Regions from separate parts of the Quadrisphaera oryzae genome, predicted to be linked through region 4. Evidence: riboswitches for the same ligand, from Rfam matches in the RefSeq annotation. Region 4 holds a riboswitch; each other region holds the start of a gene.

Region 1 (5,674 bases), on a different contig from region 4:
CGGCCGCCCCGACGACGTGGCTGTCGGCCGTGAGCGCGTGGCAGACCAGCACGGCGTTGCTGCGGTCGGCGTCCAGGCGCCCCCAGGTCTCGTAGGCGAGCCGCACCGCGGGAAGGGACCCCCCGGCCTCCAGGGCGAGCGGGCCGAGGTCGGCGAACAGGCGGTCGCCGACCGGGTCCCCCTCGCGCCAGCCGCCGCTGACCGGCAGCTGCGCCCGGGCCGGGCGCGCTCCCGGCCGCGTGGCGCCGGGCCCCTCCCCGCGGGCGGCCCCGCTCATGCGCCCTTCGCGGCGGTGAAGCCGGCCTCGAGGTCGGCGAGGATGTCCTCGATCCCTTCCAGGCCCACCGCCAGGCGCACCAGGCCGGGGGTGACCCCCGCGGCGCGCTGCTGCTCGGCGTCCAGCTGGCTGTGGGTGGTGGAGGCCGGGTGGATCACCAGGCTGCGCACGTCACCGATGTTGGCGACGTGGCTGTGCAGGCCCAGCCCCTCCACGAAGCGGCGGCCGGCCTCGGCACCGCCGTCGATCTCGAAGGCCACCACGGCGCCGACACCGCGCGGCAGCAGCTCCTGCGCGCGCTGGTACCAGGGGCTGGAGGGCAGGCCGGCGTAGGAGACGGACAGCACCTCCGGGCGCTCCTCGAGCCACTGCGCCACGCGGGTGGCGTTGGCCACGTGCCGCTCGATGCGCAGGCTGAGCGTCTCCAGGCCCTGGGCGATGAGGAAGCTGTTGAAGGGGGCCAGGGACGCTCCCAGGTCGCGCAGCAGCTGCACGCGCGCCTTGAGGATGTACGACAGGTTGGCGCCCAGCGGGCTGCCGACGCCCAGGTCCCGCGCGAAGACGAGGCCGTTGTAGCTGTCGTCGGGGGTGGTGAAGCCCGGGAACCTGTCGCCCTGGCCGTAGTCGAACCGGCCGCCGTCGACGATGATGCCGGCGATCGCGGTGCCGTGGCCGCCGAGGTACTTGGTGGCCGAGTGGACGACGACGTCGGCGCCGTGCTCCAGCGGACGCAGCAGGTACGGCGTCGCCACCGTGTTGTCGACGACCAGCGGCACCCCCACCTCGTGCGCGACGCCGGAGACGCCCCTGATGTCGAGGACGTGCGAGCGGGGGTTCGAGACCGTCTCGGCGAAGAAGGCCTTGGTGCGCGGCGTCGCCGCGGCCCGCCACGCCTCCAGGTCGTCAGGGTCCTCGACGAAGGTGACCTGCACGCCGAGCTTGGGCAGGCTCCGCTTGAGCAGGTTGTACGTGCCGCCGTAGAGGCTGGCACTGGCCACCACGTGGTCGCCCGCCTCGGCGACGTTGAGCAGCGCCAGGGTCTCGGCGGCCTGCCCCGAGGAGACCGCGAGCGCGCCGACGCCTCCCTCGAGGGAGTTGACGCGCTGTTCCACCACGTCGGTCGTGGGGTTCATGATCCGCGTGTAGATGTTGCCGAACTTCTTCAGCGCGAACAGGTCTGCGGCGTCCGCCGCGTCGTCGAAGACGTAGGACGTCGTGGAGTAGATCGGCAGGGCGCGGGCGCCGGTGGCGCTGTCGGCCGTCTGGCCGGCGTGGATCTGCCGCGTCTCGAAGGACCAACCGTCGTTCACAGGTACTCCCCTGACCTCAGGGCCAGGGCGCGACGGGCCAGCGCCCGCCGGGCCCGTGGCCCGCGCTTGCCGCTGCCCCGGTCGGGGAGCGGCCAGGTCATCACCCGGGGCACCCCACCGCGGGCGGGGGTTGCCGGCCAGCGAGCCGGGGCTTCGCGCTGGCGCTCATGACCTCATCGGAGGATAGGCAGCGCCGCAGCGGCACTCCACCTCGTCTCAGCATGTGGACACCACTGTCACCCCACCGGCCGGTCCTCCCCGTCACCCCGTCAGCGGCGCGCCGCGCTCCCGGCCGCGCTCCCGGCCGCGCTCCCGGCCGGGCGGCGGCAGACCGATGCTCACGGCCTGCAGGACCAGCGCGGACAGCGAGTGCCCGGGGTCGAGCTCGAGCGCCGCCTCGGCCCAGACCCCGGCAGCCGGCGCCGAGCCGGCGCACCAGGCGACGTACGCGGCGCACCCCGTGGCCGCGGCGCGCCAGGAACCGGTCGCCCGGCGGGCCAGCTGCTGCAGCACGGCGAGGGCGGCGTCCGGGTCCGCAGCGGCCCCGGGGGCCGCCGCCAGGTCCGGCAGGGCCTGGGGCACCGCCGTCGCCAGGAGCTGGTCGCGCAGGGGCAGGCGCCGCAGGCCGTCGAGCAGCTCCGCCGCGCTGGCCGCGGGCAGGCGCAGACCCGCGCCGGGTGCGGCGGTCTCGTCCGCGAGCAGGCGGCTCCAGGTGCGCCGGAGGGCCCTGCTGCCGGGCCTGCCGCGCGACGCCAGGTCGGCCAGCGCCTCGGTGACCGCGGCATCACCGGCGTCCTGGGGACCGCTCGGCTCGTCCGGGCCACCCGAGCCACCCGACCCGGCCGCCGCCACCGCGGTGCGCAGCCCGCGCTCCCAGCCCGCGCGGTCGGCGGGGAGCACGCGCCCGGCGAGGACCATCTCCGCCGCCACCTGCGTGGCCCCGAGGCGCTCCAGCGGGAGGCCCTCGGCCGGGCAGCAGCCCCGGTCGCAGGAGTAGGAGTAGAGGCGCCCGCGGTGGAGCAGCCACGGCTCGGGCTCCACACCGGCGCGGACGAGGGCAGCGCACACGTGGGCGGCGCGGTCGGCCCCTGGCAGGGGCAGCAGGCCGTCACCGGTCCAGGACCGCGGCCGCGGCACCTCCGGCCCGCCCCGGAGCGGGGGCACCAGGGACAGCCGGCGGCGGGTGCCCCTCTCCGCCGGCGGGACGCACCCCTCGTCGGTGACCACGGCGACGAAGCACCGCCCGGCGCCGTCCGCCACCACGTGGCGGACCACCGCGTCCACCACCTCCGGCTCGTCCACCGCGGCGACGTCCACCCTCCCCACCACCCCGGTGCGCCACCTCGGAGGCCGCAGGCTGACCACCAGCAGGCTCTCGCGGGGGCGGAAGCCGAGGGTGTGCTCGGCGAGGGACAGCACCTCGAACGGGCTGCTGCTCCTGATGACGCTGGCTCCGGGCTGCTCCACGGGGTCAACGCTGGTGGCCGCGGCCCCGGCACCAGAAGGCCTGCGGGGCGCCTGTGGACGGACCGCCGCCTCGACCCCTCAGAGCCCCGCCTGTGGGCCGATGACGGACCTCGCCCTCAGCCGACGACGTCCCCCGGCACCACGGTCGAGCGGCTGCCCCGCCCCTGCCACCGGCGGCGCGGGGACGCCCCGGCCGAGCGCTGCCGCTCCTCCCACGCCAGGAACGCCTGTCCCTCCGACAGCAGGGACCCGGCGAGCCAGGCGAGGACGGCTGCGTCGTCGGCGAGGCCCACCGGGCCCAGCAGGCCCTCCGGCAGCAGGTCGACCGGCGAGGCCACGTAGAGGGCGGCACCCGCCATGAGCGCCAGGCGCCCCCGCGAGCACCCGGTGTACCGGCCGGTGACCACGGCCGGGACGAGCCGCGGCACGCAGGCGAAGACCGCCGAGGTGCGCGGGCCCCCGCGGGCGCGTCCCCGGCGCACGGCCCACCACAGGGCCCGTGCGGCGCCGGGAGCGCTGCGCGCCGCTCGCGGCGCGCCCGGGCTCACCGTCCCGCTCCCCCCGTGACCTCGCCCGCGCTGCCGCGGCGCAGCGGGAACGCGGCGCGGGCGGCCTTGGCGGTGCGGCGCAGCGCGTAGGCGTCCAGGCCCGCGCCGAGCAGGCCGCCGGCCAGCGGCAGCCCGCGTCCCAGGCGCGACAGGCTGGAGCGTCCCAGGCGCGACAGCAGCTGGAAGCCGATCGCCTTGTTGAGCACCGCGAGCCCGGGGCCGGCGAGCTGCTTGCGCGCGAGGCGGGTGACCAGGCCCCCGGGACCGGCGAGCCCGAACTTGGTCAGCAGCGCACCGCCGTCCTCGTCGGCCAGCACCAGCAGCACCGCCGAGCGGACCTCCTCGGAGGACAGGTCGTAGCCGCGCAGCGCCGCCGTGCCGGCCACCGTGCGGGTGGCGATGACGTAGTAGCCCAGGAGGTTGGCCGGGAGCGCGACCGGCAGCGTCACGAAGCCGCCGAGGCCCGTGACGAAGCCGCCGACGGCCGCGGAGCGGGTGGAGGAGGAGACGAGCGCGTCGATCGCGTCCTCGACGTCGCTGTGCTTGCGCCGGGCCGCCGCGGCGGCGTCGGCGGCCGGGGCCAGCGGTCCGGCGCCGTCGATGCCGAGGTCGACCAGGCGGCGCACCAGCTGCGTGGCGGCCTGCGACAGGCGACCCCGGTCGGCGTCGTCCGACGCCTTCGCCAGCGCCTCGTCGGCGGCGGAGTCCTCGTCCTTGGAACGGCGCAGCAGCGGCATGGGCCTAACGGTAGGCCCGGTGCTGGGGCCACGGCGCGTCGAGATCGCGCAGCTCGGACCAGCCCCGCTCGCGCGCGGTCCACGCGGCCAGCACGCCGGCCACCAGGCTGGGGCTGTTGAGGTCCCCGGCCAGCACGGCGTCGCGCGCGGCCTCCAGCGGCACCCACGTGGAGACCATCCCCGCCTCCTCGGCCTCGCGGTGGTGCCGCTCGGCCTCGGGCACGGGCGACAGGTCGCGCGCCAGGAACAGGCGGAACGCCTCGTCGGAGCCGCCCGGGGACAGGAACCAGTCGAGCAGCACGTGGTAGCGGCCAGCCCGCAGGTCGGCCTCCTCGGCCAGCTCGCGGGCGGCCGCCAGGTGCGGGGGCTCCCCCGCCACGTCGAGCAGGCCCGCGGGCAGCTCCCACAGCAGGTGCTCGACGGGGTGGCGGTACTGGCGCACGAGCAGGATGCGCTCGTGCTCGTCCAGGGCCAGCACCCCGACGGCGCCGGGGTGGCGCAGCAGCTCGCGCGTCACCGTGCCGGAGCCCAGCGCCCCGCCCTCGACGCCGTCCAGGGCGACGACGTCGCGGACGAGGTCCCACACGTACCCCCGGTGGAGCACCTCGCTGGTGCGCGGGGCCGAGGTCACGAGCTCGTCGCGCGGGGCTCCCGAGGCCCCGGCCGTGGCGCTGGCCGGAAGGCCAGCGCCACCCCCGTCAGCACCGCTCACGCGGTGACCTCCAGCAGCCGCTCGGAGGCCTGGCGCGCCAGCGCCGCGGCCACGAGCCCCTGGAACAGCGGGTGCGCGCGGTCGGGGCGGGAGCGGAACTCGGGGTGCGCCTGGGTGCCCACGTAGTACGGGTGCACCTCGCGGGGCAGCTCGACGTACTCGACCAGACCCCGGTCGGGCGAGGTGCCGGAGAAGACCAGACCGGCCTCCTCCAGGCGCCCGCGGTAGGAGTTGTTGACCTCGTAGCGGTGGCGGTGCCGCTCGGAGACCTGCGTGGAGCCGTACGCCTCCGCCACCACCGAGCCCTCGGCGAGGACGGCGGGGTACAGGCCCAGGCGCATGGTGCCGCCGAGGTCGCCGTCGCCGGAGACGATGTGCTCCTGCTCGGCCATGGTCGCGATGACCGGGTCGGACGCGCCCGGCTCGAACTCGGTGCTGGAGGCGCCCTCGATGCCGGCGACGTTGCGCGCGTGCTCGATGACCATGCACTGCAGGCCCAGGCACAGCCCGAGGGTGGGCACCTGGTTCTCCCGGGCCCACTTCAGCGCGCCCAGCTTGCCCTCGATACCGCGCACGCCGAAGCCGCCGGGCACGCAGACCGCGTCGACCCCGGACAGCTCGCG
Region 2 (5,674 bases), on a different contig from region 4:
CAGCCGGCGTGGTTCGCCGGAGCCGCGGCCTCGGTGCAGGAGGCCGACCCGGGCTCGACGCTGCACCTGCACCGGGTGGCGCTGGAGCTGCGCCGGGAGCTGCTCGGGCCGGAGGAGCTGCGGTGGGAGCCGTCCGCCGGCGGCGTCCTGCACTGGTCGCGACCGACGGCCGCGGGCCCCGGCGCCCGCGAGCGGTGGCACTGCGTGGTCAACGTGGGCACCGACGACGGGTCCGGTGCCGCCGCGCCGCTGCCCGCGGGGGAGCTGGTGCTCACCAGCGGCCCCCTCGACGACGACGGCCAGCTGCCGCCGTCCACGGCGGCGTGGGTGGTCAGCGGCTGAGGGGGGACGGGGAGCGCCGGGCCCAGCGCGGCGCGCGCTCGGGACGCACCCCCACCCCCACCACGTAGGCGGGCACCACCGACAGCCACGGCGCCCGGCGGAGCGCCGCCGTGACCAGGGCGGGCGGGCCCGCCAGGTGACCGGCCAGCACGGGGCCCAGCACCCGGCGGTGCGCCTGCTGCTGCAGCGCCTGCGTCACCACCGCGGGCGGGGTCCGGCGGCGCTGGACCGCCGCCAGGTGGGACCGGCGCACGCGCCGCTCCCGCAGCGGCGCTGCCAGCAGGCGGGCCGCGGCGACGGCGTCCTGCACGGCGAGGTTGATGCCCACCCCTCCCACCGGGGACATGGCGTGCGCGGCGTCGCCGATGCACAGCAGGCCCTCCCGGTGCCACAGCGGCAGCCGGGAGAGCCGCACGTCCAGGACGGGCACGTCGTCGAAGGACCGGATGACGTCGGGGGACAGCGCCGTGGCGGCGTGCTGCGGCAGGAGCTCGGCGACGTCGCGGCGGAAGGAGTCCAGGCCGCGCGCCCGCAGCGCGGCGTCGCCGCCCTTCGGCCCGAGCCAGGCGACCTGCAGGTAGCGCCCCTGCGCCGTCCGCCGCGGGATCACCACCGCGGCGGCGCCCGGCCTCAGGACCGGCAGCAGCTGCGCCTCGGGCGCGTCGTCGGCCAGCGGCAGGCGCAGCCACCACACGTCGAAGGGGACGTCGAGCTCGCGGGGCTCCAGCTCGGCCGCGCGCCGCGCCGTGGACCAGCGCCCGTCGCAGGCCACCACGAGGTCGGCCTCGAGCTCCCCGCCCTGCCCGGAGCCGTCGGTGGCGCGCCAGCGCACCCCGGTCACCCGCTGCCCCGCGGCCGTCTCGAGGGCGGGTCCCGTGAGCAGGCCCACCACCTCGGTGGAGGTGCGCAGGGTGAACGAGGGCTCCTCGCGGGCGGCGTCGGCGAGCAGGGTCAGCAGGTCCCACTGGGGCACCAGGGCGATGTACGGGTGGCGCAGGCCCGGCACCAGCCCGCCCAGGCGCGACAGGTCGGCGGCCACCACGCCGCTGCCCTCGGCCAGCTCCACCCGCTCCAGCCGGGTCTGCGGCAGGGCGTCGAACCGCGCGAACAGGCCCAGGTCGTCCAGGAGCTGCAGCGTGCTCGGGTGGACCGTGTCGCCGCGGAAGTCCCGGTGGAAGTCGGCGTGCTTCTCCAGCACGGTCACCTCGACGCCGGCCCTGGCCAGGAGCAGGCCGAGCACGACGCCCGCCGGGCCTCCGCCCACCACGGCGCACGTGGTGCGCCCCGCTGGTGCCACCCCGGTCAGCCCCGGGGGGAGCTGACGGAGTCAGCGGCGATGGTCAGCACCAGTCGTGCGCCGCCGCCGTCGAAGCGCGGGTACGGCCGTCCGAGGTACTTCTGGGACAGCTCCTCGATGCCCTCCTGGCCGCCCTCGGTGGTGGCCCTGACCACGCGCCCGCGGACCTGGAAGAACCGGAACGGGTCGTCCGGGTCCACCACGTTGACGGCCACGCGCGGGTCGCGCGCCACGTTCCGGGCCTTCTGCGTGCCGTCGACCACGTTGATGACCACGTTCTCCCCGTCGGTGGTCACCCAGGTCTCCGTCAGCTGCGGAGAGCCGTCGGGCATCAGCGTGGCCACGAAGCAGGGGGAGGGCCGACGCAGGAGGTCGAGCAGGGGCTGGGGCAGTGGCGTGCTCACGCCGCCATCCTGCGCCGGTGCCCGAGCTGGCGCGACGTGCGCGGCGGACGGAGGGTGTGCTCCGTGCAGGGCCTGGAGCTGGTGGTCGTCCTCGGGGCAGCGGTGCTGGCCTGCGGCGCGCTCGCCCGCAGGACCCGCGTCGCGCCGCCGGTCCTCCTGCTGGGGACCGGGGTGCTGCTGGGCTTCGCGCCCGCCCTGCGGGGCACGCACCTGCCGCCGGAGGCCGTGCTGCTGCTGTTCCTCCCGGCGCTGCTGTGGTGGGAGAGCCAGACCACCTCGCTGCGCGAGATCCGCAGGTTCCTGCGCGTGATCGTGCTGCTCGGCTCGCTGCTGGTGGTGCTCACCGCCGCCGGGGTCGCGGCCGCCGCCCACGCCCTGGGCGTCCCCTGGGGCCCGGCGTGGGTGCTCGGCGCCGCGGTGGCGCCCACCGACGCGACGGCGGTCGGCGTGCTGGCGCGCAGCCTGCCGCGGCGCAACACCACCGTGCTGCGCGCCGAGAGCCTGGTCAACGACGGCACGGCGCTGGTGGTCTACGGGCTGGCGGTGGGCGCGGTGGTCGGGGACCAGGAGCTGGCCGCGGGACGCGTCGCCGGCCTGTTCGCGCTGTCCTACGCCGGCGGCGTCGCCGCCGGGCTGCTCGTCGCGTGGGTCCTCGACGTCGTCCGCCGCCGCCTGGACGACCCGCTGCTGGAGAGCGTCGCGTTCCTGCTGACACCCTTCGCGGCGTTCCTGCTGGCCGAGCTCGTGTACGCCTCCGGCGTCCTCGCCGTGGTGGCCGGGGGCCTGCTGACCAGCCGGCTCGGCCCCCGCACGCGCCGCGCCGACGCGCGCCAGCAGTCCGAGGCGTTCTGGCGGGTCACCACCTACCTGCTCAACGGCGGGCTCTTCGTGCTCGTGGGGCTGGAGGTCCAGTCCGCCGTGCGGGGCCTGAGCAGCGTGGGGCTCCGGCAGGGCGTCGCCGTGGCCCTCGGGGTGACGGCGGCCGTGGTGGGCGTGCGCTTCGCCTGGCTGTGGACCACGCCGTACCTCATCCGCGCCCTCGACCGCCGCCCCGCCCAGCGCGACCTGCGCGCCCCGTGGCGCTCCCGCGTGGTCAGCGGCGTGGCCGGCTTCCGCGGGGCGGTGTCGCTGGCCGCCGCGCTCGCGGTGCCCCAGACCACCGCCTCCGGGGCGCCCTTCCCCGAGCGCGACGTGGTGGTGTTCGCCACCGTGGTGGTCATCGTGCTGACCCTCGTGGTGCAGGCGCCCCTGCTGCCCGCGGTGGTCCGGTGGGCACGGCTGCCACCGGACACGGCGCTGGCTCAGGAGCGGCTCCTCGCCCAGCAGCACGCCACGCGGACCGCGCTGGAGGCGCTGCCCGGGCTGGCGGCGCAGCTGGAGGTGGACGACGACGTGGCCGAGCGCGTCCGGCGCGAGTTCCTCAAGAGGCTCCTGCTGCTGGAGCGGGAGGCCGAGCAGGCCCAGCTCGTTCCCGCCGCCGGCCCGGACGGGAGCGGCGGGAGCGGCGCGCGCGGGGGCGGCCCGACGGCCCTGGCCGAGGTGGACGCGGAACGGGTGGCCCGGCGCGCGCAGGACGCCGACGCCCTGCGGCTGGCCCTGCTGCACCGCAAGCGGGAGGCCGTGGTGGGCCTGCGCGACGACGGCCACATCGACGACACGGTGCTGCGCCAGGTGCAGCACCGGCTCGACCTCGAGGAGGTGCGGCTGTCCCACCGGGAGCAGGTCGAGTGATCCGCACCTGGCGACCCGTCGCGTGCGACACGTAGTGTCGGCGCATGCCCATCAAGCAGACCGTCCCCTTCGTCGTCGACGCCGAGGGCACCGGTGTCGCCCAGCGCCTCGTGGTGGCCGGTGACCACGAGCACGTCTTCACCGCCGACACCTACCCCTCCTTCGGGGGCGACGACGCGGCGCCCAGCCCGCTGAGCTACCTGCTCGGCGCCCTCACCAGCTGCAACCAGGTCACCGGCAGCCTGGTCGCCTCCAGCCTCGGCGTGGCGCTGGGGAAGTGGTCGTTCCACATCCAGGGCGACCTGGACCCCTCCGTCATCGCCGGCGGCGCCGAGGGCAACGCCAACTTCGACCGGGTGGCGGTCAGGGTCACCGTCGAGACCGACGCCGCCGACGACGTCTTCGAGACCTTCCACACCGAGACCGAGCGGCGCTGCCCCGTCACCCAGATGTTCAAGCGCAGCGGCCTGGCCTACACCAGCGAGTGGACCAAGGCGCCGCTGTCCGCCTGACCTCCCCGGAGCACGGCGCGGGCGGTTGACGGTGGGGGCGGAGCGCCCCTACCGTCAGCCCCGACCATCCAGAGCGGCCGAGAGACGTGGCTCGTCGACGCCGCAGCAACCAGAGCAGCCCCGGCTGCCTCAGGTGCTCCCGCCACGGCCGATGGAGGACACCCGTGCTCACCCGACGCCTGCACATCGACCTCGCCCTCACGGCGGGCGGTGGCTGTCAGCGCTGACCCAGCGCTGACAGCCCACCCACCCCCCCCGCACCAGCCGCGGCGCACTCACGGGCGCGCCGCCGCTGCTGCGGCGCCGCACCGCGGCGCGCCCGAAAGGCCCCCGATGACCGCCCAGACCGCCACCCCCCGCTCCCTGCCCCGCCCGACCCAGCCGGCCCTGCTCCCGCCGGTCGCCCGCGAGGCCCGCTACGGCTTCACCACCCAGCAGGTGCACGCCGGCGCCGACACCGGACCCGTCGGGCACGGCGACCGGGTGGCGCCCATCCACGTGTCCGCGGGGTTCCGCTTCGAGGACCCCGACACGGCGGCCGCCCGGTTCTCCGGGGAGGCGGACGGCTTCGTGTACTCCCGCATCGCCAACCCCACCACCGCCGCCCTCGAGCGCCGCCTCGCGGCCCTGGAGGGCGGCGCGGACGCCCTCGTGGTGGGCTCCGGCCAGGCGGCCATCACCACCGCGCTGCTGGGCCTGCTCCAGAGCGGTGACCACCTCCTCGCCTCCGACCACCTCTACGAGGGCTCGCGGGGGCTGTTCTCGGAGAACTTCGCCCGCTTCGGCATCGAGGTGGACTTCGTGGAGGACCACGCGGACCCCGCCGCGTGGCGCCGCCTGCTGCGCCCCACCACCCGGGCGCTGTTCGCCGAGTCCCTGTCCAACCCCCGCAACGAGGTCCTGGACGTCGCGGCCGTGGCCGGCGTCGCGCACGCCCACGGGGTGCCGCTGGTGGTGGACAACACCCTGGCCACGCCGTACCTGCTGCGGCCCCTCGAGCACGGCGCGGACGTGGTGGTCCACTCGGCCAGCAAGTTCCTCTCCGGGCACGGGACCGCGCTCGGCGGCGTCGTCGTCGTCGGCAGGGGGTTCGACTGGGGCGCTCACGACGACGGCGGGGCCCCGCGCTTCCCGCAGCTGTCCGAGCCCAGCGCGGTGCTCGGCGGGCGCAGCTGGGCCGATCTGCACGGGGAGCGCTGCTACGCCGAGCACGCCCGCCACCACGTCGCCGCGCGCTTCGGGCCGGTGCTCTCCCCGTTCAACGCCTTCCTCGTGCAGCAGGGCGTGGAGACCCTGTCGCTGCGGATGGCCCAGCACTGCCGCAGCGCGGCGCTGCTGGCCGCGTGGCTGGAGCGCCACCCGGCCGTCGAGCGGGTCGACCACGCCAG
Region 3 (5,674 bases), on a different contig from region 4:
AGGCCCAGCTGCAGCGCGGTCGTGGACACCGGTCCGGCCGTCGCCTGGGTGCCGGTGGAGCCGGTGCTGACGGAGACCAGCCCGAGCAGGGTGCCGCTGGTGCCGGCGCCCACGGCGGCGGTCGCGCCGAGGGGGCCGGTGAGCTGGCCGCCGACCACGGTCGTCCTCGTGGTGGACGTGCCGGTGCTGCTGGCGGTGCAGCTGGAGACGATCGCGTCGGCGGTCAGCACCAGCGTCGAGGTCAGGGCGACCCGCACGCCGCCGCTCCCGGCGCTCACCGCGCACGCACCGCCCGGGCCGACCACCACGGAGCCTCCGCTGCCGACCAGCCCCGCGCAGGACCCGGACAGGCCGGTGGCGAAGGCGCGCACGTCGGCCACGGCCACCCCGGCCGTGACCACGCCCTGCCCGCCCAGCACGCCGGCGGGAACGCTTCCCCGGTCGTCGGAGGTGCCGTCGCTGGACGCGGACGCCGACGCCGCGGAGACGGTCGCCCCCACCGCCGTGGTCACCGACAGCGGGCTCGCGGAGGCGGTGGACGTGTCGGCCCGGGCCGCGCCCACCGGCACCGCCACCAGGGCAGCGGCCAGCAGTGCGGTCCCCGCCGTCGTCCTCCTCCAGCCGGTGGTGCTCATCGCTGGCCTCCTGCCGTGCTCTCGGTGCTCTCGGTGCTCTCGGGGGTCCGGGGGCGGGGGAGGGCTGTCCTCGCCGCGGGCGCCACCGGTGCGGCGGGCGGCCCGGTGCGCCGCGCCGTCTTCTTCCAGTCGGTGCGCCCGCGCAGGGTGCGCCAGAAGGCCCACCACACGGCCACCTGCAGCAGGTAGGCGTACGCCGCGTTGGCCACCGAGAGCAGCGCCGCGCGGCGCCGCGTGACGTGCCCGCCGGTGGCCTCCCGGTACAGCGGGCCCCACATGACGTGCGGCACGAGGCCGAAGAGGACGGCCAGCGGCAGCAGCCCCCAGGCGCCGCTGAGCCACCAGCCGGCGGGTCCTCCGGCCGTGGCCAGCGCGTAGTGCACGTCCACGGCGATCGCCGCGGGGAACACCAGGGCGCCGACCAGCTGGGTCCACGGCACCGACAGGTAGTAGGTGATCTCGAGCGCCGCGGTCAGCGGGACGTGCGGCGAGGTGACCACCTGCCACCAGTACCTGGCGCACTGCATCCCGCCCTGGGCCCACCGGCTGCGCTGGCGCAGCAGCGGCTTGACGGTCCGCAGCCCGGTCTGGGCCACGAACGCGTCACCGCAGTACTCGGTGCGCCCGCCGGTGAGCAGCACGTGCAGTCCCAGCTCGAAGTCCTCCAGCAGGGAGCCGTGCCAGGGCACGTCGTGCTCGGCGGCGATCCGGTCCAGCGCTGACAGCCGCGTGAACTGGCCGTTGCCGCCCATGCCCACGCTGCCGGTGGTGCGGCGCAGGGTCTGCATGGCCGCGATGGGGCCCGAGAACTCCAGGTCCTGCAGCTGCACCAGCAGCGGGTCGTCGCCGGGCGCGCGGGCGGTCACCAGGCGCAGCGGGCAGGTGCTCGTCAGCGCGTCGACGTCCTCGACCACGCGCACCAGCACCTGCACCGCCGAGACGGAGGGGTCACCGAAGAGCGTGGGGCCGCACACGGTGGCCAGGCACGAGCGGTCGAGGCGGGCATCCGCGTCCACCACCCCCACCACCACGCGCGTCCGGTCCGCGCCGGCGCCGAGCGAGGCGTCGATGGCGCGCCACGCGGCGTTGAGCGCGGCGCCCTTGCCCTGGCGAGCCTCGGGGAGGCGCCGGGTGACCACGCGGACCCGGGGGTGGGTGCGGGCGAGCTGGGCGAGCAGCTCCCCGGTGGCGTCGGCGGAGGCGTCGTCGACGCACCACACGACCGCGTCGGGGAAGGTCGTCACGAGGTGCTCGACGGTGCCGGTGACCACGTCCTCCTCGTCCAGGCAGGGGACCACGAGGTGGAAGGCGTGGTCGGCGCGCGCCGCGGGGAGGTGGGTGCCCCGCCGCGCGAAGCGGTGGGTGATGAGCCCGACGTAGGCGAGGAAGGCCACGCACAGCAGGAACGCGGCGGTGTTGAGGAGCGCGAGCCAGGAGCGGGGGTCATCCACGGCGCACGCCCCGGGCGCCGCGGGTGACCAGGGCCAGGAAGAGCAGAGCGGCGCTCACCACGCCGACGGTGCTGATCGTGGTGCCGACCAGCACGTGCGTGGCGGAGTAGCCGCGCTCCAGCCCGAGCGCGCGGATCCCGGTCAGGATGACCAGCAGCCGCACCTGGTTGGTGAGGGCGACGACGGCGACGGCGACGGCGAGGGCGGTCAGCGTGCGGGGCGCGGAGGCGCGCTGGAGCGTGAGCACGGCGCCGGCCGCCAGCAGGAACGGCACCAGGAGGAACGCGACGGTGCAGCCCAGGGTGATGCTGTAGCCGACGGCGCGGCCGTCCAGGTCGAACGTCACGGCCGTGCCGACGCGCTGCACGTCGTGGGTGCCCACGGCGCGCGCCACGAGCGCGGAGGCGCTGGCCTCCGCGAGCCGCAGCCAGCCGCCGCCGCCCACCACGGCGGCGACGGCCGCGAGCGCCGCGACGGCGACGGCGGGGCGTGCCAGGCCGAGGTCGAGGTCGGGGTCCGGGGCGAGGTCCGCCAGCGGACCGGGCTCGGCCGCGGTGGGGGTGCTCACCGGGCGTCCCGGTGCCGCGCGGACAGCAGGTCGTCCTCGGCGGCCACCCACACGTCCGCCAGCGCCGCCTGGCCGTGGCGGACCGCGCTGCCGGCCCGCACCTGCGGGGCGGCGGTGCGGAGCTGCTCGACCACCCGCGCCGAGACCGCCAGCGGCCCCTGCTCGCCGGCGCTGGTGGACAGGACGCCGAACTGGCGCGCCCCGGTGCGGGCCACCACCCCGGCGGGCCCCGCGGCCTCGGCCAGCGCGCCCGCGAGGCGCCGCAGCGCCCGGGTGGAGCTCACCGTGCCGACGTCCACCACGGTCACCGCGGCGGGCTCGGCGAGGCCGCGGGCCCGGTCGTCCTCGCGCTGCAGGAGCGCCCCCCACGAGCGGCGGTCGGGCAGGCGGGTCAGGTGGTCGCGGCTGGCGGGGCGGGAGGCCCAGTCCTGCTCGCGCTCCTGGCCCGTGCGGTGCAGCTCCCGGCCCAGGGTGGTGCCGAGGAAGGCGGCGTTGCGGGTGACGCGCGCCCGCAGCGCGTCGTCGTCGGTGGCGGGCGTGCGGGACCAGCCGCACAGGCTGCCGACCACCCGGCCCCCGTCGAGCAGCGGCGCGCCGACGTAGGCGCGCACGCCCAAGCGCTCGGCCTTGGCGCGCAGCTCGGGGTCGCGGCGCCGGCGCAGGTCCCCGGCGAGGGCCGCCTCGGGGCCCCGCTGCAGGGAGGCGCACAGCGTGTCCTGCCAGGGGTGCTCGGTGCCCACCGCCGCGACGACGTCGCCGCTGCCGGCGAGCGCGGTCCACCCGCCCGCCACGACCCGCGCGACGCCCCACATCTCGAAGCTGGCCCCGGCGTCGGCGGCGAGCCCGCCGAGGGTGAAGTCCGCGCAGCGCGCCCACAGGGCGCCCTCCCCAGACGACAGCTGCACCGACAGCGCGGCGCCGTGATCGACCAGCGTGGTCATGGTCCCTCCCCGGGGGTCCTGGACCGGTCACCGCCGCGCCTGCTGCAGCGGTGCCGGTCCTGGGGTGTCGGTCGGCGCCGCGGCCGGCGAGAGGGCTCTGCCCATGACGCGCCGGCCCCGTGAGGGTGAGGGCTTCTCGCGCTGCCAGCGCTGCGCCGCCGGTCACGGAGAGGTCACAGAACCAGCCCCCGGTTTGACGGCGGCTGGACGCCCTTCGTACCGTCGTCCTCAGGTCACGAGTGACAGCGACAAGCCCTGGCTGGCTGTCCGGCAACCCTCCTCCGCGGCGGGGTGCTCCAGGTGACGACCCGGTCGTGCAGCCCTGCACGGCAAGAGCGGACCACCTCCGAGGAGCTGTCGTGCCACCGCCCGCGCTGTGCCGGCGCCGCTGACCGCCACCTCCGTCCCGCCGCGCCCGCTCGCGACACCCACCCCCGCACGAGTCCCGGGAGCGACCATGTCCAGCACCGACCCCAGCGCCACGCCCAGCGGCGGCCCCGTCCTGCCCCCCAAGCCGAAGCGCAGCGTGCCGGTGGTCGCGGTCGTCGTGGCCGTCGTCCTGCTCCTCGTGGTGGTCGGCGGCGGCGCGTGGCTGCTGGGCAGCCGCAGCGGTGGTGGCGGCGGCGCTGCCGCCGCCAGCGGCACCGCCTCCAGCCAGGGCTACAAGCCCGAGGTGAAGATCGGCGTCTCCGACAGCTCCCTGCCGTACTGGAAGACCTACACCGAGCTGGCGAAGAGCCAGCTGGGCGTCACGGTGGACCTGGTCAACTTCTCGGACTACAGCCTGCCCAACCCGGCGCTGGTCCAGGGCGAGACCGACCTCAACCAGTTCCAGCACATCCAGTACCTGGCCAACTACGACGTCACCTCCGGTGACGACCTCGAGCCCATCGGCGCCACCGCCGTCTACCCGCTGCCGCTGTACTCCACGTCCGTCAAGGACGCGGCCTCCCTGCCCGCCGACGCCGTGGTGGCCATCCCCAACGACGCCATCAACGAGGCCCGCGCCCTGCTCCTGCTCCAGCAGGCCGGTCTGGTGCAGCTCGAGGGCGGCGGCTCGGCGTTCTCCACCACCGACGACATCACCAGCTCGAAGGTCAAGGTGACGCCGGTGTCCGCCGACCAGACCGCCGGAGCGCTCCAGAGCGGCTCCGCCGCCGCCGCCGTGGTCAACAACAACTACGCCGTCAAGGCCGGTCTCACGCAGGCCCAGATCATCGTCGCCGACGACCCGGCCTCGGCCGCCGCGGCGCCCTACGTCAACGTCTTCGTGACGCGTGCCGCCGACAAGGACGACAAGACCTACCTGGCGCTCGCGAAGCTCTGGCACGACCCGGCCGTCCAGGCCGTGTTCGCCAAGGACTACCCCAGCGCCGTCGTCGTCGACAAGTCCGCGGCCGACCTCCAGGCCGACCTCGCCAAGGTCGAGCAGGACGCGAAGGCCGCGAAGGCCGCCGGCTGACCGTGTCCGCCTCGTCCACCGCCTCGCCGGCACCCTCCGGGTCCCGGATCTCCGGTGACGCCCTCGTCGAGCTCGAGGGCGTCACCAAGCGCTTCGACCGCGGCGGCAGCACCGTCACCGCCGTCGACGGCGTCAGCCTCACCGTCGCGCGCGGGGAGGTGCTCGCCGTCATCGGCTACTCCGGCGCCGGCAAGTCCACGCTCGTGCGCCTGGTCAACGCCCTGGAGCAGCCGACCTCCGGCAGCGTGCGCGTGGCGGGCCAGGACCTCACGCGCCTGGGCGAGAAGGAGCTGCGCGCAGCCCGCGCCGGCATCGGGATGATCTTCCAGCAGTTCAACCTGCTGAGCTCGCGCACCGTGGCCGGCAACGTGGCGTACCCGCTGAAGGTGGCCGGGGTCGCCAAGGCCGAGCGCGAGAGGCGCACTGCCGAGCTGCTCGACTTCGTCGGGCTGCTCGAGCGCGCGCACGCGCACCCCGAGCAGCTCTCCGGAGGGCAGAAGCAGCGCGTGGGCATCGCCAGGGCGCTGGCCACCAGCCCGCCGCTGCTCCTGGCCGACGAGGCCACCAGCGCCCTGGACCCGGAGACCACCGAGGAGGTGCTCACCCTGCTGCGGCGG
Region 4 (5,674 bases):
CGGCCACCGCGGTGTGGAACACCGTTCCGCTGACCAGCCCCGATCTCCTCGCCCACGTGACGGATCCGCTGGTGACGCGGCGCGGCGTCTCGTGATGCACACCCCGTCTGATGCCCGACGGGTGACCCTGCGCCTGCTCGCCGAGCGCATCGCTGCGCAGCGGGCCCCGCTGGTCGTAGGGATCTCAGGTTTCTGCGGGCCGGGAAGTCGACGCTGACCCGGGCCCTCGTCGAGGCGGTTCCCGGTGCGGTGCGCGTGCGCGGCGGCCGTCGTCGTCGTCGACGTCATCGGGCTTTTCCACCCCGGCGTGCTGGACGCTCTCGACGTGCGGGTGTGGGTGGACGTCGAGCTGGACACGGCGACGGCGCAGGGCAAGGCCCGTGACATCCGGCTCGGCAGGGACCACGAGCGGCTGTGGGACGAGGTGTGGGTCCCGAAGGAAGGGGACTTCACGGCCCGGTTCCAGCCTCGCGAGGCGGCGGACGTGGTCTTCACACCTCCAGGAGGCTGAGCAGCTCGCCCAGGTGCGCCGCGGTGTGCGTCGGTCTGGCTCCCTCCGGCAGGTCACGGCCCCGGCGGTCCACCCAGACCGTGCGGATGCCGAGGGCGGCCGCGCCGGCGACATCGGAGGTCAGCGAGTCACCGACGTGCAGAACATCCTGAGGCGCCAGGCCCAGCGCCCGCAGCCCCATCTCGAAGGGCTCCGGTCGGGGCTTGTAGGCGCGGGCGTCCTCGCTCGTGACGACGGCCTGCACCTCGATGCCGTGTGCGAGGAGCGCGGCGACCAGGTCGTCGGTGTCGATGTTCGACACCAGGCACACGGGGACGCGGACCTCGCGCAGGAACGCCAGGGCATCGGCGAAGGCGGGTGGGCTCCGCCAGAAGGAGTGCAGCCGCTCGACGAGGGAGCCGGCCTCCTCGACTGCGCGTCGCGAGCCGAGGGCCTCCGCCGCCGCCGCGAGGGTCTCGCGGGCGAGGAAGGCCACGCGGGCGCAGATCGGCGCGAGCACGTCGTCGTCATCGTGGAGGACCGTCCCGTAGACGTCCAGGAGCAGGCCCTCGCACCGCACGGCACTGATGATCGGCTCAGGTGAGGAAGTCGTCCACCTGCAGGTCGTGCGCGACGAAGGGCCGCAGGGTCGGCGCCAGCTCCTGCAGCAGGTCCCGCACGGTGGCGGCCGCGTCCGGGACGAAGGTCAGCAGCGCCGCCGTCTCGGTGGTGTCGCCGCGCGGTGGCCCGGCCCACACCGCGTCCGCCAGGGACGCGGCGATCCGCTCGATGCAGTCGTCGAGGACGAGCCCCGGCTCCCCGGGGTGCTGCTCGAGCGCCGTGAGCTGGCCCTCCACGGCTGCGGCCCAGCGCTCGGGCTCGTCGGGCGCCAGGAACAGCAGGACGTCGTACGACACGCCCTGCATCTTCCTGCGGCCAAGGGCCCGAGGTGAAGACCTGCGGGGGCCTCCCGGGTCCGGGCGCCGACCAGGCTGGTCACCTGGCGCGGCGGCTGACCTCGGTCAGTCCCGGGACTGACCGAGGTCAGTTGCGTCGAGGTGGTGCTGGACCGGCGCATCCGCACCTGACCGAGGTCAGCTGCGGGACCGCCACAGCTCAGCGCGGCCGCAGCGCCGGGTAGGTCGCCGGCAGGCGGTCGCGGCCGGCGCCGAAGATCCGCGAGCGCAGCGTGCCGGTCTTCACGGCCGGGTCGTACAGGCCCCGCGCGGCCAGGGCCGGCACGGCCAGCTCGGCGAAGTCCTCCAGCGTCCCGGGGCTGAGCAGCGGGTTGAGGATGTAGCCGTCGAGGCTGGCCGCCGCGGCGTGCTCGCCCATGGCGTCGGCCACCTGGTCGGGGGTGCCGACGAAGAAGAGGTCGCCGCCGCGCGCCACCGAGGAGAAGCGCTGGCGCACCTCGCCGGCGGTCAGCGGCGGGGAGCCCGGTCCGGCCTTGAGCACGTAGCTGGACAGGCCGTTGGTGGTGGTGCTGAGCGGCTCGTCGTCGGCGTACCGGGAGATGTCGATGCCGGTGTCGCCGGAGTAGGAGACCAGCTGGGCGCGCAGGCGGTAGGTGCTCTGCAGGTCGTCGTACTTGGCCTGCGCCTCAGCCTCGGTCCGACCGACCACCACACGAGCCAGGGCGAGGGCGCGCAGGTCGTCGGCGTCCCGGCCGAGCGCAGCGGCGCGGGCCCGGACGTCGTCGAGACCAGAGCGGATCTTCAACGGGTCGGCCATGGGCAGCAGCAGCACCTCGCCGTGCCGGGCGCCGAACTCCCTGCCGCGCGGCGACCAGCCGGCCTGGAACAGGGTGGGCGTGCGCTGCGGCGACGGTGAGGTCAGCGCCGGGCCGTGGACGCGGAAGTGCTCGCCGTCGTGGTGCAGCGCCCGCACGGAGCCCGGCCGGGCCCAGGTGGCGCCGGCCTTGTCGGCCACCACGGCGTCGTCGTCCCAGCTCTCCTCCCACAGCTGGTGGGTGACGTGGAGGAACTCGTCGGCGCGGCCGTACCGGTCGGCGTGGGCCAGCTGCTGGTCCAGGCCGAAGCTGCGGGCGGCGCTCTCGAGGTAGCTGGTGACGACGTTCCAGCCGGTGCGGCCACCGGTGAGGTGGTCGAGCGTGGCGAAGCGCCGGGCCAGGGAGAACGGGTGCTCGTAGGTGGTGGAGGCCGTCACCACGAAGGCGAGGTCGCGCGCCACCTCGGCGAGCGCGGGCACGTAGGCGAAGGGGTCGTTGGCGGGGGCCTCGACGGCCTCCCCCACGGCGGCGTCGAGGGAGCCCTCGTACACGTCGTAGAGGCCGAGCACGTCGGCGAGGAAGAGGGCGTGCAGCCCCGCCTGCTGCGACGTGGTGGCCACGTGGCGCCAGCGGTCGAGGCTGTTGACGCCCACGCGGTCGTCGGCGGGGTGGGTCCACAGGCCGGGGGCGCCGCCGCAGCCGACGCTGGCCTGCTCGTAGAGGGCGACGACGAGGGGCTTGCTCATGCGGGGACCTTCTCTGCGCTGGACGAGGACGCACCGCGGCGCAGGCGGTGCACGAGGTAGCAGGCGGCGGTGAAGACGACGCCGATGATCGTCGCGGTCCGCTGCGCCCCGTCGAACAGGGACGCGACGACCGAGACGGCGCACGCCACCAGCACGAACAGCGGCGCGAACGGGTACCAGCGCGAGTGGTACGGCAGGGAGGCCGGGTCGACCCCGGCCGCCCGTAGACGCCGGCGCTGCACGAGCTGCGCGAGCGCGATGACCGCCCACACCGCCACCACGGCGAAGCCCGCGACCGACACGAGGACCACGTACACGGTGCCCGCCGCGACGTACGAGCTCACCAGCGACACCAGGCCACCGGCGAGGCTGACGACCACCGCCAGCGCGGGGATGCCCCGCCGGTCGGTGCGGGCGAAGGCCTTCGGCAGGTCACCGGCGAGGGCCAGCGAGCGCAGCAGCCGGGAGCAGGCGTACAGCCCGGACACCCCGGCGGACATGAGCGCGGTGATGATGACGACGGCGATGACGTCAGCGGCGTACGGGATGCCGGAGGCGGCGAAGACGGTGACGAACGGGCTGCTCTCGACGGACTCGTCGGCGCTGCCCAGCTGCGCGTACGGCACGAGCGCGGCCATGACGACGATCGCGCCGATGAAGAAGACGACCAGCCTGACCATCGTGGTGCGGACGGCCTTGGGGACCACGCGGGCCGGGTCGTCGGTCTCGCCCGCGGCGATGGCGATGAGCTCGGTGCCGGAGAAGGCGTAGAACACCGCGAGCACCGCCACCAGCACGCCGCCGATGCCGGCGGGCAGCAGCCCGTCGGGCGTGACGAAGTTCGACAGCAGCGGTGCGGGCGCCCCGGAGGCGCTGATCCCGACGATCGCGAGCGCCCCCACCACGATGAAGACGACGACGGCGGTCACCTTGACGCCCGCGAGCAGGCTCTCGGTGTCCCCGTACAGGCGCACCGGCGCGAGGTTGACCGCCAGCAGCAGCGCCGCGAACACCGCGCACCACACCCAGACCGGCACCCCGGGGAACCAGCGCTGCATGAGCAGGCCCGACGCGGTCAGCTCCGAGCCGATGGCGGCCACCCAGCACAGCCAGTACAGCCACGCCGTCGTGAAGCCCGTGCCGGGCCCGAGGATGCGGTGGGCGTAGACGTGGAAGCCACCGGACTCCGGCATCTGCACGGCCAGCTCTCCGAGGCACGTCATGAGCTGCCACGCCACGAGGGCGCCGATGACGTACGCGATGACGGCGCCCAGTGGACCCGCCTGGTAGATCGTGTAGCCCGACGAGATGAACAGCCCGGACCCGATGACGCCGCCGAGGGCGATCATCACCAGGTGCCGGGTCTTCAGGCCGCGGTGCAGGTCCGCTGCCTCCGGCACGGTGCTCGTGCTGGCAGAGGTGCTCGCTCGGGCAGGCGCGTGCGCCATGACGTCTCCTCGCAGGTCCGCTCTTGCCGCGCGCTCTGCGCGGCCGGGTCTTCACCTGGAGCACCCCACGCGGACGAGGGTTGCTGGGCAGCCAGCCAGGGCCTGAGGCTGCCGCTCATGACCGGGACCGGACTCTAGGAGGAGACTGACTGACCCGTCAAAGACGGATGGGCGTGTCCGGTCACCGCCTTGCGCCGAGGGCGAGGTGCGCGGCCATCACCGGTCTCGTTCACCGCGCCCTGGGCGAGACGACCACCGAACAGGGCGTCTGAGACTCGGTCACTCGACGTCACGGCGCTCGTAGCGACATGGGGCAGGGTGTTCGGTCAGTGGTCGTGGGTGAGACGCCTTGGCGCGAGATCGTGCGCAAGCCTGAAGCTGACATGGGCCAGGTCGGCCCGTGTCAGCTCACGGGGCTTGCACCAGCAGCAACGGTCGGAGCTGCGCAAGCGGCAGTCCGTCGAGCGCAGACTGCAGGTGGGGGTCGTCCACGTGACCGTCCAGCTCGAGCAGGCCCCCGCCCCGACCGGCGACCTCAGCAATGGTCCGAGCCAAGGCACCGCGCAGCACATCCACCCCAGTCAGCTGAGGCGGGACGCCGGCCGCCGCGACATCACGCACCACCGTCTCCGCGACGACCTCCCACCCGACCTCAGCTGGGAAGACCAGCACCATCGCGATGAGGCGACCGTTCCACCAGACTCCTGAGCTGCACCCCCGGTCCGCTTCCGCCGCTGTCGCGGCGGCGACCGATTCCAGCGCGCGCCGAGGTGCCCCGGTCGGGACCGGCGACCACGAAGCGTGCACCCACAGGTACTGCTCGGCGAAGGCCTGCGCCAGCTGCTCGGCGTCCAGCCTGTCCAGTGACTCGGTCTGCAATCCAGGGAAACCGCTGTGCGCCGCTGCTGCCCTGTGCCGCTCGGCCCAGGCGAGCACGCGATGATCATCAACGTCGACAACCTGCCCTGGGCTGCGCTGGCGAACGCCACCTCCGGCCGCGGCGAGGAATCCCATGGCCGCAGCGTTCGACGGGCGCAGCTTGCTCATGAGCGGCAGTGTCTCGGGCCGCACCTCGCGTACGCCGTCCAGCAGCCGTCGCCCAACCCCCTGGCGGCGCCAGGCGCGGTGGACGTCGACTGCGCAGGAGTACTGGCCCGGGTGGACCCAGTTGCGCGCCACGGTCGCCGCCCCCACGACCCTCCCGTCCCGATCCCCCATGACGGCGACCAGCGTGCGGCGCCATCGCTCGCCGTCGCGC

What was found. A riboswitch is a leader RNA that binds a small molecule or an ion and turns the genes downstream of it on or off. The one in region 4 is predicted to bind S-adenosylmethionine.
Region 1: linked by a shared signal. The riboswitch ahead of H7K62_RS08655 (bifunctional o-acetylhomoserine/o-acetylserine sulfhydrylase) and the one ahead of H7K62_RS12040 (amino acid permease) in region 4 are both predicted to bind S-adenosylmethionine.
Region 2: linked by a shared signal. The riboswitch ahead of H7K62_RS15965 (O-acetylhomoserine aminocarboxypropyltransferase/cysteine synthase family protein) and the one ahead of H7K62_RS12040 (amino acid permease) in region 4 are both predicted to bind S-adenosylmethionine.
Region 3: linked by a shared signal. The riboswitch ahead of H7K62_RS03005 (MetQ/NlpA family ABC transporter substrate-binding protein) and the one ahead of H7K62_RS12040 (amino acid permease) in region 4 are both predicted to bind S-adenosylmethionine.

What each region holds. Positions count from the first base shown of each region.
Region 1 covers NZ_JACNME010000004.1:9,453-15,126, reverse strand. The annotation lists gene metX (homoserine O-acetyltransferase MetX) at 1-277, opposite strand, end outside; gene H7K62_RS08655 (bifunctional o-acetylhomoserine/o-acetylserine sulfhydrylase) at 274-1,587, opposite strand; SAM riboswitch class IV at 1,645-1,760, opposite strand; gene H7K62_RS08650 (DUF4192 domain-containing protein) at 1,849-3,054, opposite strand; gene H7K62_RS23725 (DUF1232 domain-containing protein) at 3,171-3,602, opposite strand; gene H7K62_RS08640 (hypothetical protein) at 3,599-4,339, opposite strand; gene H7K62_RS08635 (NUDIX domain-containing protein) at 4,344-5,051, opposite strand; gene H7K62_RS08630 (CTP synthase) at 5,048-5,674, opposite strand, start outside.
Region 2 covers NZ_JACNME010000009.1:134,812-140,485, reverse strand. The annotation lists gene H7K62_RS15990 (glycoside hydrolase family 13 protein) at 1-342, shown strand, start outside; gene H7K62_RS15985 (FAD-dependent oxidoreductase) at 332-1,639, opposite strand; gene H7K62_RS15980 (TIGR03618 family F420-dependent PPOX class oxidoreductase) at 1,645-2,043, opposite strand; gene H7K62_RS15975 (Na+/H+ antiporter) at 2,107-3,774, shown strand; gene H7K62_RS15970 (OsmC family protein) at 3,819-4,286, shown strand; SAM riboswitch class I at 4,348-4,444, shown strand; gene H7K62_RS15965 (O-acetylhomoserine aminocarboxypropyltransferase/cysteine synthase family protein) at 4,620-5,674, shown strand, end outside.
Region 3 covers NZ_JACNME010000001.1:632,648-638,321, reverse strand. The annotation lists gene H7K62_RS03025 (hypothetical protein) at 1-635, opposite strand, end outside; gene H7K62_RS03020 (glycosyltransferase family 2 protein) at 632-2,086, opposite strand; gene H7K62_RS23465 (hypothetical protein) at 2,079-2,654, opposite strand; gene H7K62_RS03010 (GAF domain-containing protein) at 2,651-3,595, opposite strand; SAM riboswitch class IV at 3,827-3,937, shown strand; gene H7K62_RS03005 (MetQ/NlpA family ABC transporter substrate-binding protein) at 4,053-5,057, shown strand; gene H7K62_RS03000 (methionine ABC transporter ATP-binding protein) at 5,060-5,674, shown strand, end outside.
Region 4 covers NZ_JACNME010000005.1:235,403-241,076, forward strand. The annotation lists gene H7K62_RS12015 (serine hydrolase domain-containing protein) at 1-95, shown strand, start outside; gene H7K62_RS12020 (hypothetical protein) at 245-511, shown strand; gene H7K62_RS12025 (HAD family hydrolase) at 492-1,070, opposite strand; gene H7K62_RS12030 (hypothetical protein) at 1,087-1,407, opposite strand; gene H7K62_RS12035 (NtaA/DmoA family FMN-dependent monooxygenase) at 1,607-2,968, opposite strand; gene H7K62_RS12040 (amino acid permease) at 2,965-4,368, opposite strand; SAM riboswitch class IV at 4,431-4,539, opposite strand; gene H7K62_RS12045 (GNAT family N-acetyltransferase) at 4,825-5,674, opposite strand, start outside.